Regions from separate parts of the Streptomyces sp. NPDC000345 genome, predicted to be linked through region 2. Evidence: riboswitches for the same ligand, from Rfam matches in the RefSeq annotation. Region 2 holds a riboswitch; the other holds the start of a gene.
What was found. Region 2 has a riboswitch for cobalamin ahead of ACFY30_RS00955 (ribonucleoside-diphosphate reductase subunit alpha). Riboswitches for the same ligand answer to the same signal wherever they lie in the genome.
Positions count from the first base shown of each region.

Region 1: linked by a shared signal. The riboswitch ahead of ACFY30_RS13730 (prenyltransferase/squalene oxidase repeat-containing protein) and the one ahead of ACFY30_RS00955 (ribonucleoside-diphosphate reductase subunit alpha) in region 2 are both predicted to bind cobalamin.

Region 1 covers NZ_JBIAZE010000005.1:132,912-140,521, forward strand. The annotation lists gene ACFY30_RS13705 (aldehyde dehydrogenase) at 1-811, opposite strand, end outside; gene ACFY30_RS13710 (nuclear transport factor 2 family protein) at 940-1,362, opposite strand; gene ACFY30_RS13715 (hypothetical protein) at 1,452-1,886, opposite strand; gene ACFY30_RS13720 (MBL fold metallo-hydrolase) at 2,136-3,179, shown strand; gene ACFY30_RS13725 (nuclear transport factor 2 family protein) at 3,383-3,820, shown strand; cobalamin riboswitch at 3,880-4,013, shown strand; gene ACFY30_RS13730 (prenyltransferase/squalene oxidase repeat-containing protein) at 4,130-5,341, shown strand; gene ACFY30_RS13735 (SCO2322 family protein) at 5,338-5,961, shown strand; gene ACFY30_RS13740 (energy-coupling factor transporter transmembrane protein EcfT) at 5,954-7,237, shown strand; gene ACFY30_RS13745 (ABC transporter ATP-binding protein) at 7,234-7,610, shown strand, end outside.
Region 2 covers NZ_JBIAZE010000001.1:198,787-206,396, forward strand. The annotation lists gene ACFY30_RS00935 (GntR family transcriptional regulator) at 1-422, shown strand, start outside; gene ACFY30_RS00940 (DUF3311 domain-containing protein) at 533-799, shown strand; gene mctP (monocarboxylate uptake permease MctP) at 796-2,424, shown strand; gene ACFY30_RS00950 (GNAT family N-acetyltransferase) at 2,519-3,025, shown strand; cobalamin riboswitch at 3,065-3,214, shown strand; gene ACFY30_RS00955 (ribonucleoside-diphosphate reductase subunit alpha) at 3,337-5,688, shown strand; gene ACFY30_RS00960 (ribonucleotide-diphosphate reductase subunit beta) at 5,688-6,701, shown strand; gene ACFY30_RS00965 (hypothetical protein) at 6,614-6,856, opposite strand; gene ACFY30_RS00970 (helix-turn-helix domain-containing protein) at 6,950-7,610, shown strand, end outside.

The sequences.
Region 1 (7,610 bases), on a different contig from region 2:
CCGTGCCGAGGTCCGCGTCGGGCAGCACGACCGCCGCCGACTTGCCGCCGAGCTCCAGGGTCACCCGGGTGAGGTTGCGGGCCGCCACCTCCATGACCCGCTTCCCGGCCGCGACCGAGCCCGTGAAGGAGACCTTGTCGACGCCGGGGTGCCCGACCAGGTACTCGCTCACCTCGCGGTCCGCCGGGAGGACGGACAGCACCCCCTCCGGCAGGCCTGCCTCCCGGGCGATGTCGGCCAGGATGTACGCGTCCAGCGGCGACTCCGGCGACGGCTTGAGGATCACCGAGCAGCCCGTGAGCAACGCGGGCGCCAGCTTGGCCGCGGCGACGAACTGGGGGACGTTCCAGGGGACGACGGCCGCGACCACGCCGACCGGCTCGCGCCGTACGAGGATCTTCCCGAGCACGCCGTCGCGCCGCTCCTCGTAGGTGAAGTTCCGGGCGACGGTGATCGCCGCGTCCCACACCATCATCGCGCCGAGGGCCTGTGCGAGGACGCTCCAGGAGTACGGGGAGCCGTTCTCTGAGGAGATCACACGGGCGATCTCCTCGTGGCGCAGGGCGATCCCGTCCTTGATGCGGGTGACGACCTCGATCCGCTCGTCGAGCGGGAGCCGGGGCCAGGGCCCCTCGTCGAACGCCCGCCGGGCGACGGCGACGGCCCGGTCCACATCGGCCGCCGAGGCGTGCGGCACCCGCCCGACGACCTCCTCGGTGTGCGGCGAGATCACCTCGATGACGTCGTCGCCCAGCGGGTCCGTCAACTCTCCGCCGATGAACAGCTTTCCGTGTTCCACGAGCTCGGCCATGGCCACTGCCTTCGTCTGCATCGTTTCTGACGGTGTTTCAGGAACTGATACCAGTTCCGGTGGAACTAAGCCAGGGTCGGGACCAAGCAGGCTCCCACCAGCGGTTTTCCACCTCGGAAAGCGCGGGGTCAGGAAACGCCCTTGTGCAACGACGCGATCAGGCGGTCAAGATCCCCGCGTGCCGTGTACGTACGGATCGGGTCGATGTAGTCGCGTGACTCGACGATCCGACCGTCCCGCACACGCATGACGAAGACGCAGGGCACCTTGGCTGTGGAGTCGTCCGGCAACGTGAACTCGTAGGCGAACTCGGCGACGATCACTTCAGGGTCGGCGGTCTCGTGCACGACGACATCGACGACACTCCGCTTCGGCAAGGACTCCCGGGCTTCCGGCGGCACCGTGAAGTGCTCCCGGAGCGCACGCCGACTCGTCAACGGCTCGGACTCCGGCGTCGCCATCGGGTGCCGGACATCGGTGACCTCGCCATACAGGTCAGGCAACTCGCTCGAGTTCCCGTCGGCGACCCCATGGACGAGCCGGAGAAACACCTCGCGCGGACTCGGACTCACGAGACCCCCCAAGCAATACGCACAGGCACGGACACGCGGCCTCACCCGAGCAGTGCTCTCGGCCCCTTCTACCTCTCGTGCGCGTACGGGGCATCCTTCCACTGCTGGATCGTGGTGGCCGCGTCAGAGCTGTGATGGTCCCGCCACACACGCCACGCGGTGCTGCGGAGATCGGCGAGGAACAGTGCCCCGACGGTCTGCGAGTCGCCGGACGTGATGGTCCGGCCGATCGTGTCCGCCAGCTCGGCCTCCTTCTCCGGGGAGTCGGCGGCGAAGAGCATGAGGACGTAGTCGGCGAAGTCGTGCGCCCAGTGATCGTGTTCGTCGGGCGCATCGGCAGACCTGGCGAGGGCTTCGATGCCGCCCTTGATCTTCTTGTAGCCGTAGCCGTCCATATCGGTACGCCAACTGGCCCAGAAGTCTCGCTCGGTCGGGGAGCCGAGCATGCCGATGAGACGAAGCAGTCGGTCCAGATCGAAGCAGTCGTGGCGGCGAGTCGTCATGACCGGGACGCTAGCGGGGCCGCTCCCGCACCGCCACGCACCTGCTGGTTATCAGCCAGAAGACAGACGCCAAGCCGCTCATGGCGGACACAGTGAAGTCCGCCGCCCGCCCCCCGCCGTCGGGCTGACGCGACGACAGACGACCGCTCCACAGCTGATCGGAACGAACCTCACAAAGCTTCCCCCCGGCCGATCTGACACACCATCAGTTCTGGTTATAGTGGGCCATGGCCTTGGGACGGAGGGCAGATGACGAGCAGCAGCGGCGATCCCCAGGTGTACGACCACGGCGGCGGAGTCCGCTCGCTGCGGGTGCCCATCCCGGACAACCCGCTCGGCCACACCCTCGTGTACGTCGTCGACACCGACCGCGGTCCGGTCCTGGTCGACACCGGCTGGGACGATCCCGCCTCCTGGGACACGCTGACCGCCGGACTGTCCGCCTGCGGCACGCCGGTCACCGAACTCCACGGTGTCGTCATCACCCACCACCACCCCGACCACCACGGCCTCTCCGGCAAGGTGCGGGAGGCGTCCGGGGCGTGGGTGGCGATGCACGCGGCGGACGCGTCGATCGTGCGGCGGACCCGTGAGACGCGCGCCGAGCGCTGGTACACGTACATGGCGGAGAAGCTGACCGCCGCGGGAGCACCCGACGAGCACATCGCCCCTCTGCGCACGGCCCGGCGCCGTACGCTTCCCGGGCTCTCCCCCGCCCTCCCCGACCGCGAGATCGTCCCCGGCGAACTGCTCGACCTGCCCGGCCGCCGGCTGCGCGCGATCTGGACCCCCGGCCACACTCCCGGCCATGTCTGCCTCCACCTGGAGGAGGAGCACCCGGCCGAACTGGCGGGCCACGGCCGTCTGTTCTCCGGCGATCATCTCCTTCCCGAGATCAGCCCCCACATCGGCCTGTACGAGGACCCCGACGACACCACCGTCACCGACCCCCTCGGCGACTACCTCGACTCCCTCGAACGCGTCGGCCGCCTCGCCCCCGCCGAGATCCTCCCGGCCCATCAGCACGCCTTCACCGACGCCCCGGCCCGGGTGCGGGAGCTGCTCACCCACCACGAGGCCCGCCTGACCGGCCTCCGCGCCCTCCTCGCCGCTCCCCTCACCCCCTGGCAGCTCGCCGAACGCATGGAGTGGAACCGCCCCTGGGAGCAGATCCCCTACGGGTCGAGGAACATCGCGGTCTCGGAGGCGGAGGCGCATCTGCGGCGGCTGGTGAAGCTGGGGCACGCGGAGGCGGTGGCGGGGAGCGATCCGGTGACGTACGTGGCGGTGTGAACCTGGAACCGGGGCGGAGGCCGGGGCGGAGGCCGCCCGGGCCGGAGGCCGGGTGACGGTGACGGTCCGGTGCGTGGAGCCCGGTGACGGGCCGCGTGAAGGTCCGCTGTGAGCGGCGCCGTTCACGGAGGCGAACCATGCCGTTCACGACACGGCCCTACGGTGCTCCCACACCCCTCCCGGACCCTCAGGTGGCGACACCCATGGACCCGATCGAGCAGCTTCTCGCCGAACGAGCCTGCCAGCGCCTGCTCCTCGACCTCGTCCGCCGTCTCGACCTCGGCGAACCCGGCTCCGTGGCCGAGCTGTTCACCGAGGACGGCACGTGGACATGGCCCGAGGGCGACCGGCTGGTCCAGGGCCGCGCCGCCCTGCGCGCCCACTTCGGCTCCCCCGCCGACCGCGACGCCCGCCGGCTGATGGCCGACGTCCGCGTCCAGGTGACGTCCCCGGACACGGCGAGGGCGACCTCGTACTTCACCACGTACCGCGTGGACGACGGCCCCGGCATCCGGGAGACCGCGCCGCCGGTCCGCATAGGCCACTACGAGGACACCCTCCACCGCACGCCCGACGGCTCCTGGCTCCTGGCGGCCCGCACGCTGCGCCTGCCCTTCGACGGCCCGACCCCCCGACTCTGACCGGCCGGGGCGCGGGGCCCCGGGGTGCCCTCACAGGCTCCCCTCAGGCGGTCGGCTACCTGCGGGTAGAGTGACCGCGTCGTCATCACACCCGTACGGGGGGAAGCCGGTGCAATTCCGGCGCTGACCCGCAACCGTGAACCACCGCGCCGGTGGTGAGCCGGACTGCCCCGTGCGGACGTTGACCGGCTCACGTGCGCGGCAGCCCGCCGTCGCACGGCACCGTCGAGGTCTACGGAGCCGAGCCGCCGGGATGTCCCGTGCTGCCCGGCTCCCGGACCTCCCGACCGGGAGAGGCACCCGCCGATCATGAAGTTCCGCCACAGCGCCGCGGCCCTGGCCGCCACCACCGCCGCAGTCCTGGGTGCCGCCGTCCCGTCCGTCGCCGCCACCCCCACGCCGTCGGCCGCGATACCCGACGGCCTGTACGGCACCGCCGACCCGACGTACGACGGCGTGTGGCGCCAGTCGCTGGCGCTGCTCGCGCAGGACACCGTGGGCGTGGTCCCCGCCGACCGGGCCGTCGCGTGGCTGGCGGGGCAGCAGTGCGCCAACGGGGCGTTCGCGCCGTTCCGCGCCGACACCACCAAGGCCTGCGCCGCCGGACTCCAGGTCGACACCAACAGCACCGCCGCCGCCGTCCAGGCGCTGGCCGCCGTCGGCGGGCACGACGGCGTGACCGGCAAGGCCGTCACCTGGCTGAAGTCCGCGCAGAACACCGACGGCGGCTGGGGCTACTCCCCCGGCGGGGCCAGCGACGCCAACTCGACGTCCGTCGTCATCGGCGCGCTGACCGCCGTGGGAGAGAAGCCGGCGGATGTCCGCAAGGGCGGCCGGTCCCCGTACGACGCCCTGATGAAGCTCGCCCTGCCGTGCGAGGGCGAGGGCGCGGGCGCCTTCGCCTACCAGCCGGACAAGAAGGGCGGGCTGGCCGCCAACGCGGACGCGACGGCCGCGGGCGTGGTGGGCGCGCTCGGCAGGGGCCTGGTGGTGACCTCGGGCAAGGAGGCGGCCGCGGCCTGCGCCGACGCCGACCGGCCGACGCCGGGGCAGGTGGCGGCCAACGGCGCCTCCTACCTCGCGCGGGCGCTCGCCGGGAACGGGTACCTCACCTCCGTCCTCCCCGGCGCGCAGGACCAGCCCGACTACGGCAACACCGCCGACGCGGTGGTCGCGCTCGCCGCGCAGGGCGGGGCCGCCCAGGCCACGAAGCCCCTGCGGTGGCTGGAGCGGAACTCCGCGGCCTGGGCGCGGCAGAGCGGCCCCGCCGCGTACGCCCAGCTCATCTTCGCGGCACACGCCACGGGCACCGACCCCCGCGACTTCGGCGGCACCGACCTGGTCGCGAAGCTCAACGCGACGGGTCCCGCGCCGCAGGCCACGGAGAACGCGGCGGAGAAGCCGGACCGGAAGGACGAGGGCGACGACGGGTACGGCACGTGGTGGACCATCGGTGTCTTCCTCGTCGCCGGTGTCGGCATCGGCTTCCTGATCAGCGGCCGCAGGAAGCAGCAGCCGTGAGGCGCCGCCGCTGCGTCCTGCTCCTCGCCGCGCTGTTCCTGACCCTGGCGGGCACCGGCCCGGCCCACGCCACCGGCTACCGCTACTGGTCCTTCTGGGAACGCGCCGGCGGCCACTGGTCGTACGCCACCCAGGGGCCGGGCACCGCCCGCCCCTCCGACGGCGACGTCCAGGGCTTCCGCTTCGCGGTCAGCGCGGACTCCGAGGACGCGTCCCGGCCCCGGGGCGCGGCCTCCTTCGGCGCGATCTGCGCGCGGACGCCCGCGAAGTCCGGCACGAAGCGGGTGGCCCTGGTCATCGACTTCGGCACCCGGCGGGACGCCCCGTCCGGCGCGACCCCGCCCGCCCCGCGCCGGGCCTGCGCCCGGGTCTCCCCCGAGGCCACGACGGCAGAGGCCCTGGCCTCCGTCGCCAAGCCCCTCCGCTACGACACGAACGCCCTGCTGTGCGCGATCGCGGGGTACCCGAGGACGGGGTGCGGGGAGCAGGTGTCGGCGCGGCCCGAGGCGGAGCCCGACCCCGACGGCGGGCCGTCGGTGGGCGTGTACGCGGGCGCGGCGGTGGTGGCGGTCCTGGCAGCGGCAGCGGTCCGGCAGGCCCGGCGGCGCGGGAATGCGTGACGAGCGCGGCCGCGGGCAGGCGTACCGCCGGGGCGGCACGGGTGGGCGGCGCGGGTCCCTCCGCCCGGACGGAGCCGGGAGCGGAGGCGGCACCCCGCAAGCGCGGGCCGGCGCCGTCTCACGGCACCCCCGCTCCACCCAGTCGGCTCCGGCCGGCGCCGTCTCGCGGCAGCCCCGCTCCGCCCCGCCGGCTCCGGCCGCCGCTTTCGCCCCCGCCCGGTTCCACCCCGCCGCCTGGTGGCTCTGGTCCCTCTCCCTCGGCACCGCCGCGACCCGCACCACCAACCCCCTCCTCCTCGCGCTCCTCCTCACCACCTCCGCCTACGTCGTGGTCACCTGCCGCCCCCGAACCCCCGCCCCCTGGGCCCGCTCCTACCCCGCCTTCCTCAAACTCGCCCTCGCCGTCATAGCCATCCGCCTCCTGTTCACCCTCACCCTCGGCTCCGCCGTCCCCGGCACCCACACCCTGCTCACCCTCCCCGAAGTCCCCCTCCCGGCCTGGGCCCAGGGCATCCGTCTCGGCGGACGGGTGACCGCCGAAGCCCTTCTGTTCTCCCTCTACGACGCCCTCCGCCTCGCCACCCTGCTGGTCTGCGTCGGCGCCGCGAACGCGCTGGCGAGTCCCTCCCGCCTCCTCAAGTCCCTCCCCGGCGCGCTGTACGAGACGGGCGTGGCCGTCGTCGTGGCCCTCACCTTCGCCCCGAACCTCATCGCCGACGTCCACCGCCTGCGCGCCGCCCGCCGTCTGCGCGGCCGCCCGGACCGAGGCGTGCGGGGCCTGCTCCAGGTGGGCCTCCCGGTCCTCGAGGGCGCCCTCGAACGCTCCGTCGCCCTCGCCGCCGCGATGGACGCCCGGGGCTACGGCCGTACCGCCGACGTCCCCGCCCCCGTCCGCCGTACGACGACGGCCCTCACCCTCGGCGGCCTGCTCGGCGTCTGCGCGGGAACGTACGGGCTCCTGGCCGCCGCCGGAGCCGGCTACGGCCTCCCCCTCCTCCTCGCCGGCCTCACCGCCGCCCTCGCCGGACTGCGCCTGGGCGGCCGCCGTTCCCCCCGCACCCGCTACCGTCCGGACCGCTGGACCCCGCGCGCCTGTCTGACGGCCGTCTCCGGCATCGCGACCGCCGCGCTGCTCACCCTCGCCGCCACCACGGACCCGGCGGCCCTGCACCCCGGGGTGGTCCCGCTGAGCGCGCCCACCCTCCCGCTCTGGCCCGCGGCGGCCGTCCTCCTGGGCCTCCTGCCCGCCTTCCTGCACAAGGAGCAGCCGTCGTGATCCGCTTCGAGAACGTCTCCGTGACCTACGACGGCATGTCCCGGCCGACCCTCCACCAGGTCGACTTCACGATCCCCGAGGGCGAACTCGTCCTGCTCGCTGGCCCGTCCGGGGTCGGCAAGTCGACGCTGCTCGGCACGGTCTGCGGCCTCGTCCCGCACTTCACCGGGGGCACCCTGCACGGCCGGGTCACGGTCGCCGGCCGTGACACCCGGACCCACAAGCCCCGTGAACTCGCCGACGTGGTGGGGACGGTGGGCCAGGATCCGCTCTCCCACTTCGTGACGGACACGGTGGAGGAGGAACTGGCCTACGGCATGGAGTCGCTGGGCCTGTCCCCGGAGGTCATGCGCCGCCGCGTCGAGGAGACCCT
Region 2 (7,610 bases):
ACGTCGGCTACATCACCGCCGACGACACCCTCGCCGGCCTGCTCGACATCACCGCCGGCGGCCGGGTGCTGCGCGTCGAGCGGCTGCGCATGGCCAACGGCGAGCCGATGGCCATCGAGACCACCCACCTCTCGGCCAAGCGCTTCCCCGCGCTGCGCAGGTCCCTGGCCAAGTACACGTCGCTGTACACCGCGCTGGCCGAGGTCTACGACGTCCATCTCGCCGAGGCCGAGGAGACCATCGAGACCTCCCTGGCCACCCCGCGCGAGGCGGGCCTGCTCGGCACCGATGTCGGCCTGCCCATGCTGATGCTCTCCCGCCACTCGCTGGACAAGGAGGGCCATCCCGTGGAGTGGGTGCGCTCGGTGTACCGGGGCGACCGGTACAAGTTCGTGGCGCGGCTGAAGAGGCCCACGGAGTAGCTTTTCTCGATCGACATGCGGACGCGGTCTTCCACTGCCCTTTATCCGTCACCTACATTGCCTGCGCATTACAACGGTGATCGGTGATCAGTTAGGGGACGGAGCCGCCGATGTCAGACACCCCGGAAGTGACGAGAGGGCCGGTGGTGACGCCTGTGCGCGTCGTCATCGGCCTCTGCCTGCTCGCGCCGTTCGTGGCGATGCTGTGGGTGGGTTCCTACGCGAAGGTGGATCCGGCGTTCATCGGGATCCCCTTCTTCTACTGGTACCAGATGCTGTGGGTGCTGATCTCCACCGCGCTCACGATGGTCGCGTACAAGCTGTGGCAGCGTGACCAGCGCGCCCGCAAGGCCCCGGCCGGGGGTGCGCAGAAGTGAAGGACGGCGTGAACGGCGTGGCACTCGCCGTCTTCATCTTCTTCTTCCTGGCCGTGACGGCCATGGGCTTCCTGGCCGCGCGCTGGCGCAAGGCCGAGAACGAGCACAGTCTCGACGAATGGGGACTGGGCGGCCGGTCGTTCGGCACCTGGGTCACCTGGTTCCTGCTGGGCGGCGACCTCTACACGGCGTACACCTTCGTCGCCGTGCCGGCGGCGATCTACGCGGCGGGCGCGGCGGGCTTCTTCGCGGTGCCCTACACGATCCTCGTGTACCCGCTGATCTTCACGTTCCTGCCCCGCCTGTGGTCGGTCTCGCACAAGCACGGGTACGTGACGACCTCGGACTTCGTGCGCGGCCGCTGGGGCTCCAAGGGCCTGTCGCTGGCGGTGGCGCTGACCGGCATCCTGGCGACGATGCCCTACATCGCGCTGCAACTCGTGGGCATCCAGGCGGTGCTCGACGTGATGGGCGTCGGCGGCGGCGAGAACACGAACTGGTTCGTCAAGGACCTGCCGCTGCTGATCGCGTTCGGCGTGCTGGCCGCGTACACCTACTCGTCCGGTCTGCGGGCCCCCGCGCTGATCGCGTTCGTGAAGGACACGCTGATCTACATCGTCATCGCGGTGGCGATCATCTACATCCCGATCAAGCTGGGCGGCTTCGACGACATCTTCGCCAAGGCGGGCGAGGCGTTCGGCCAGACCAACCCGGCCACGGGCAAGCCGCGCGGCGCGCTGGCCCCGGCCGAACCCGGCCAGTGGACCTACGCCACCCTGGCCCTCGGCTCCGCGCTCGCGCTGTTCATGTACCCGCACTCCATCACCGCGACCCTCTCCTCCAAGAGCCGTGAGGTGATCCGCCGCAACACCACGATCCTGCCGCTGTACTCGCTGATGCTGGGCCTGCTGGCACTGCTGGGCTTCATGGCGATCGCCGCCGGGGTCAAGGTCACCAACGGACAGCTGGCCATCCCCCAGCTGTTCGAGAACATGTTCCCGGCGTGGTTCGCGGGTGTGGCGTTCGCGGCGATCGGCATCGGCGCCCTCGTGCCGGCGGCCATCATGTCGATCGCGGCCGCGAACCTGTTCACCCGCAACATCTACAAGGACTTCATCAAGCCGGACGCCACGCCCGCGCAGGAGACCAGGGTCTCCAAGCTGGTGTCCCTGCTGGTGAAGGTGGGTGCCCTGGTCTTCGTCCTGACCATGGACAAGACGGTCGCCATCAACTTCCAACTGCTGGGCGGCATCTGGATCCTGCAGACCTTCCCGGCCCTGGTCGGTGGCCTGTTCACCCGCTGGTTCCACCGCTGGGCGCTGCTCGCGGGCTGGGCGGTCGGCATGGTCTACGGCACGGTCGCCGCGTACGGCGTCGCCTCCCCCACCCAGAAGCACTTCGGCGGCTCGGCGAAGGAGATCCCGGGCATCGGCGAGATCGGCTACATCGGTCTCACCGCGTTCGTCCTCAATGTCGTCGTGACCGTGGTCCTGACCTTCGCCCTCAAGGCCGTGAAGGCTCCCGAGGGCATCGACGAGACCAGGCCGCAGGACTACACGGCGGACGCCGGGGACCCGGGGGTACAGGTGGAGCTGCCGCCGGCGACCGCCGGAGCGTCCCACTAGGCCCTGTCGTCACACCAGGGCCTGGGCAGGACCGTGGCGGACCGCCGGGAAATCCGGCGGCCCGCCGTCGTGTGCATGGGGCACACTGCGCGCCATGGACATCCGGATCAGGCAAGCGGAACCCGCCGAGTACGCCGCCCTCGGCGAGATGACGGCCCGTGCCTACCTCGAAGACGGCCTGCTCGACTACGGAGAGGGCGACGAGTACCTGCCCGTGCTGAAGGACGTGGCCGGGCGCGCGGCCGCCGCCGAGGTCCTCGTGGCCGTGGAGGGCGACCGGCTCCTCGGCGGAGTCACCTTCGTCCCCGGCCCCGGTCCCGTCGCCGACATCGCCCGTCCCGGCGAGACGGAGATCAGGGCGCTCGCCGTCGCGCGCGAGGCACGGGGCCGGGGCGCCGGTGAGGCCCTCGTGCGGAGCTGTGTCGACCGCGCCCGGGCCATGGAGGGCCGCACCGCCGTCGTCCTGTCGACCCAGCGCGCCATGCACGCCGCCCACCGCCTCTACGAGCGCCTCGGCTTCGTCCGCACACCGGAGCGGGACTGGAATCCCGTGCCGCACCTGGACGACATCACTCTCCTCACCTACAAGTTGACACTCTGAAACCACCCCGACACAACATCTGGGGGTGGCGTGACGGGTGAGCACAAGATGTATGCTCATGCTCGCTGTCGCCGCAGGGGAATCCGGTGCGAATCCGGAACTGTCCCGCAACGGTGTACTTGCGTGTGTACCCACCCGTGTCCGCACGCCTGTCCAGTCCGAGGACCTGTCGGCAGCGCACCCGGCCGTCCGGCTCGGGTGCCTTGACGTCCGGGCCTCGTGGAGTGGGCCGGTGGGCGCGACGCTGCGTGCGCTCGTGTGCTGCCCCCTGCTCCGCGCCAGGCCCCCTGCCGAGCGAGGGAGAGCCCCACGTGACCATCGCGCCAGCCGATCCGGTCTCAGCCGTCCTGCCGGAAACCGACGGTCCCGGTGCCGCGCTGCTGCGGACCCTGACCGAGCTGACCGCCGACCTCCCCGACGCCGACCCCGGCCGGGTCGCCGCCGCCGCGCTGCGCGGCCGGTCCGCCGGGGCGGACGAGACGGAGCTGCGCGAGCTGGCCACGGAGGCGGCCGCCGGCCTGATCTCCGAGGACCCCGCCTACTCCCGGCTGGCCGCCCGGCTGCTGACGATCAGCATCGCCACGGAGGCCGCCTCCCAGGGCGTCACCTCGTTCACCGGGTCCGTCGCCGTCGGTCACCGCGAGGGCCTCATCGCCGACCGCACCGCCGACTTCGTCCGGCTGCACGCGGCCCGGCTGGACGCGCTGACCGACCCGGCCGCCGACGACCGCTTCGGCTACTTCGGGCTCCGCACCCTGCACAGCCGCTACCTGCTGCGGCACCCGCACACCCGCAAGGTCGTCGAGACGCCCCAGCACTTCCTGCTGCGGGTGGCCTGCGGTCTCGCCGAGGACGACACCACCCGCGCCCTGGACGAGGTCGCGGCGCTCTACGGGCTCATGAGCCGCCTCGACTACCTGCCGTCCTCCCCCACCCTCTTCAACTCCGGCACCCGGCACCCCCAGATGTCGTCCTGCTACCTCCTCGACTCCCCGCTGGACGAGCTGGACTCGATCTACGACCGCTACCACCAGGTGGCCCGGCTCTCCAAGCACGCCGGCGGCATCGGGCTGTCGTACTCCCGGATCCGCAGCCGCGGTTCGCTGATCCGCGGCACCAACGGGCACTCCAACGGCATCGTCCCGTTCCTGAAGACCCTGGACGCCTCCGTCGCCGCCGTGAACCAGGGCGGCCGGCGCAAGGGCGCGGCCGCGGTCTACCTGGAGACCTGGCACTCCGACATCGAGGAGTTCCTGGAGCTGCGCGACAACACCGGTGAGGACGCCCGCCGTACCCACAACCTGAACCTCGCGCACTGGATCCCGGACGAGTTCATGCGCCGGGTCAACGCCGACGAGCAGTGGTCGCTGTTCTCCCCCTCCGACGTGCCCGAGCTGGTCGACCTGTGGGGCGAGGAGTTCGACGCCGCGTACCGCGGGGCGGAGGCGGCGGGGCTCGCCAAGAGGACCATCGCGGCCCGTGATCTGTACGGCCGGATGATGCGGACCCTCGCGCAGACCGGCAACGGCTGGATGACCTTCAAGGACGCGGCCAACCGCACCGCCAACCAGACGGCCGAGCCGGGCCAGGTGATCCACTCCTCCAACCTCTGCACGGAGATCCTGGAGGTCACGAACGACGGCGAGACCGCGGTGTGCAACCTGGGTTCGGTGAACCTCGGGGCCTTCGTGGCCGACGGGGACATCGACTGGGAGCGCCTGGACGCCACCGTCCGCACCGCCGTCACCTTCCTCGACCGGGTCGTCGACATCAACTTCTACCCGACCGAGCAGGCGGGCCGGTCGAACGCCAAGTGGCGTCCGGTGGGCCTGGGCGCGATGGGTCTGCAGGACGTCTTCTTCAAGCTGCGGCTGCCCTTCGACTCCCCCGAGGCCCGCCTGCTGTCCACGCGGATCGCCGAGCGCGTCATGCTCGCCGCGTACGAGGCCTCCGCCGACCTGGCCGAGCGCAACGGCCCGCTGCCGGCCTGGGAGCAGACCCGTACCGCCCGGGGTGTGCTGCACCCGGACCACTACGGCGTCGAGTTCACCTGGCCGGAGCGCTGGGCGGCGCTGCGCGAGCGGATCGCGACGACCGGTCTGCGCAACTCGCTGCTCCTCGCCATCGCGCCGACGGCCACCATCGCCTCGATCGCCGGTGTGTACGAGTGCATCGAGCCGCAGGTGTCCAACCTGTTCAAGCGCGAGACGCTGTCGGGTGAGTTCCTCCAGGTCAACTCGTACCTGGTGCGGGACCTCAAGGAGCTCGGCGTCTGGGACGCCCGCACCCGGGAGGCGCTGCGCGAGTCGGGCGGCTCCGTGCAGGACTTCGCGTGGATCCCGGCCGACGTACGGGCCCTGTACCGGACGGCGTGGGAGATCCCGCAGCGCGGCCTGATCGACATGGCCGCCGCCCGCACCCCGTACCTGGACCAGGCGCAGTCCCTGAACCTGTTCCTGGAGACGCCGACCATCGGCAAGCTCTCCTCGATGTACGCGTACGCCTGGAAGTCGGGCCTGAAGACGACGTACTACCTGCGCTCGCGCCCGGCGACCCGTATCGCCCGCGCGGCCCAGGCCGCCGTCCCCGTGCAGCAGCCGGCCCCCGAAGACGCCGTCGCCTGCTCCCTTGAGAACCCCGAGTCCTGCGAGGCCTGCCAGTGATGTCCGCCCGTAACCAGAACCTCCTCGACCCCGGCTTCGAGCTGACTCTCCGTCCGATGCGCTACCCGGACTTCTACGAGCGCTACCGGGACGCCATCAAGAACACCTGGACCGTGGAGGAGGTCGACCTCCACTCGGACGTCGCCGACCTCGCCAGGCTGACGCCGGAGGAGCAGCATCTGATCGGCCGGCTCGTCGCGTTCTTCGCGACCGGCGACTCGATCGTGGCGAACAACCTGGTGCTGACGCTGTACAAGCACATCAACTCCCCGGAGGCGCGCCTGTACCTGTCGCGCCAGCTGTTCGAGGAGGCCGTGCACGTCCAGTTCTATCTGACGCTGCTGGACACGTACCTGCCCGACCCGGACGACCGCGCGGCCGCCTTCGACGCGGTGGAGAACATCCCCTCCATCCGCGAGAAGGCCGGGTTCTGCTTCAAGTGGATCAACGAGGTGGAGAAGCTGGAGCGGCTCGAGTCGCAGGCCGACCGCCGCCGCTTCCTGCTCAACCTGATCTGCTTCGCCGCGTGCATCGAGGGCCTGTTCTTCTACGGCGCCTTCGCGTACGTCTACTGGTTCCGCAGCCGGGGCCTGCTGCACGGTCTCGCCACCGGCACCAACTGGGTGTTCCGTGACGAGACCATGCACATGAGCTTCGCGTTCGACGTGGTCGACACCGTCCGCAAGGAGGAGCCGGACCTGTTCGACGAGCAGCTGCGGCAGCAGGTCACGGACATGCTCCGGGAGGCCGTCGAGGCCGAGCTGCAGTTCGCGCGCGATCTGTGCGGCGACGGCCTGCCGGGCATGAACACCGAGTCGATGCGGCAGTACCTGGAGTGCGTCGCGGACCAGCGGCTCACCCGCCTCGGCTTCGCCCCGGTGTACGGCTCGGAGAACCCCTTCTCCTTCATGGAGCTGCAGGGCGTTCAGGAGCTGACCAACTTCTTCGAGCGGCGTCCGTCGGCGTACCAGGTCGCGGTGGAGGGCACGGTCGACCTCGACGAGGACTTCTGACCCTCCCGCTCTCCCCGGGCCTCCTGGGCCTCCCTGATCCGCCGGTCGGCGCGCCGGTCGCGCACGACGCCGAACGCGGACGGGAGGACCAGGAGGACGAGGATCCCGAGGACCATGAGCATTCCGATGAGGCCTTCGATCTGGTTCGTGTTCATGGACACCACTGTCCCGCCCGACACTCCTTACCGGGAGTGGCAGGACTGCCGCACACCTTCAAATTCCTGCCACCACTGGTGCACACTGGCAGCATGCTGAAGAACGTGGCCGTCGTCCTGCTGGACGGCGTGCATCCCTTCGAACTGGGCGTCGTGTGCGAGGTGTTCGGCCTCGACCGCAGCGACGAGGGGCTCCCGGTGTACGACTTCGCCGTGGTCTCGGCGGAGGGTCCGGTGCTGGGCACCCATGTCGGCGGGCTCACCGTCTCCACGCCGTACGGCCTCGACCGGCTGGAGGAGGCGGACCTGATCGCCGTACCGGCCTCGGACTCCACCATCGACCGCACGTTCCCGCCCGAGCTGCTCGCCGCGCTGCGCCGGGCCGTGGACCGGGGCGCCCGAGTGCTCAGCGTCTGCTCGGGCGTCTTCGTGCTGGGCGCCGCCGGGCTGCTCGACGGGCGGCGCTGCGCCGCGCACTGGCGGCACGCGGACGTACTGGCCCGCCGCCACCCCCGTACACGGGTCGAACCGGACGTCCTCTACGTCGACGAGGATCCGGTGATCACCTCCGCCGGCACGGCCGCCGGGATCGACGCCTGCCTCCACCTCGTCCGCAAGGAACAGGGGCCCGAGGTCGCGAACCGGATCGCCCGCCGGATGGTCGTACCGCCGCACCGGGACGGCGGCCAGGCGCAGTTCATCGAGCGGCCGCTGCCCCGGTCGTCGTGCGACACGGTCGGTGCGGTCCTGGCCT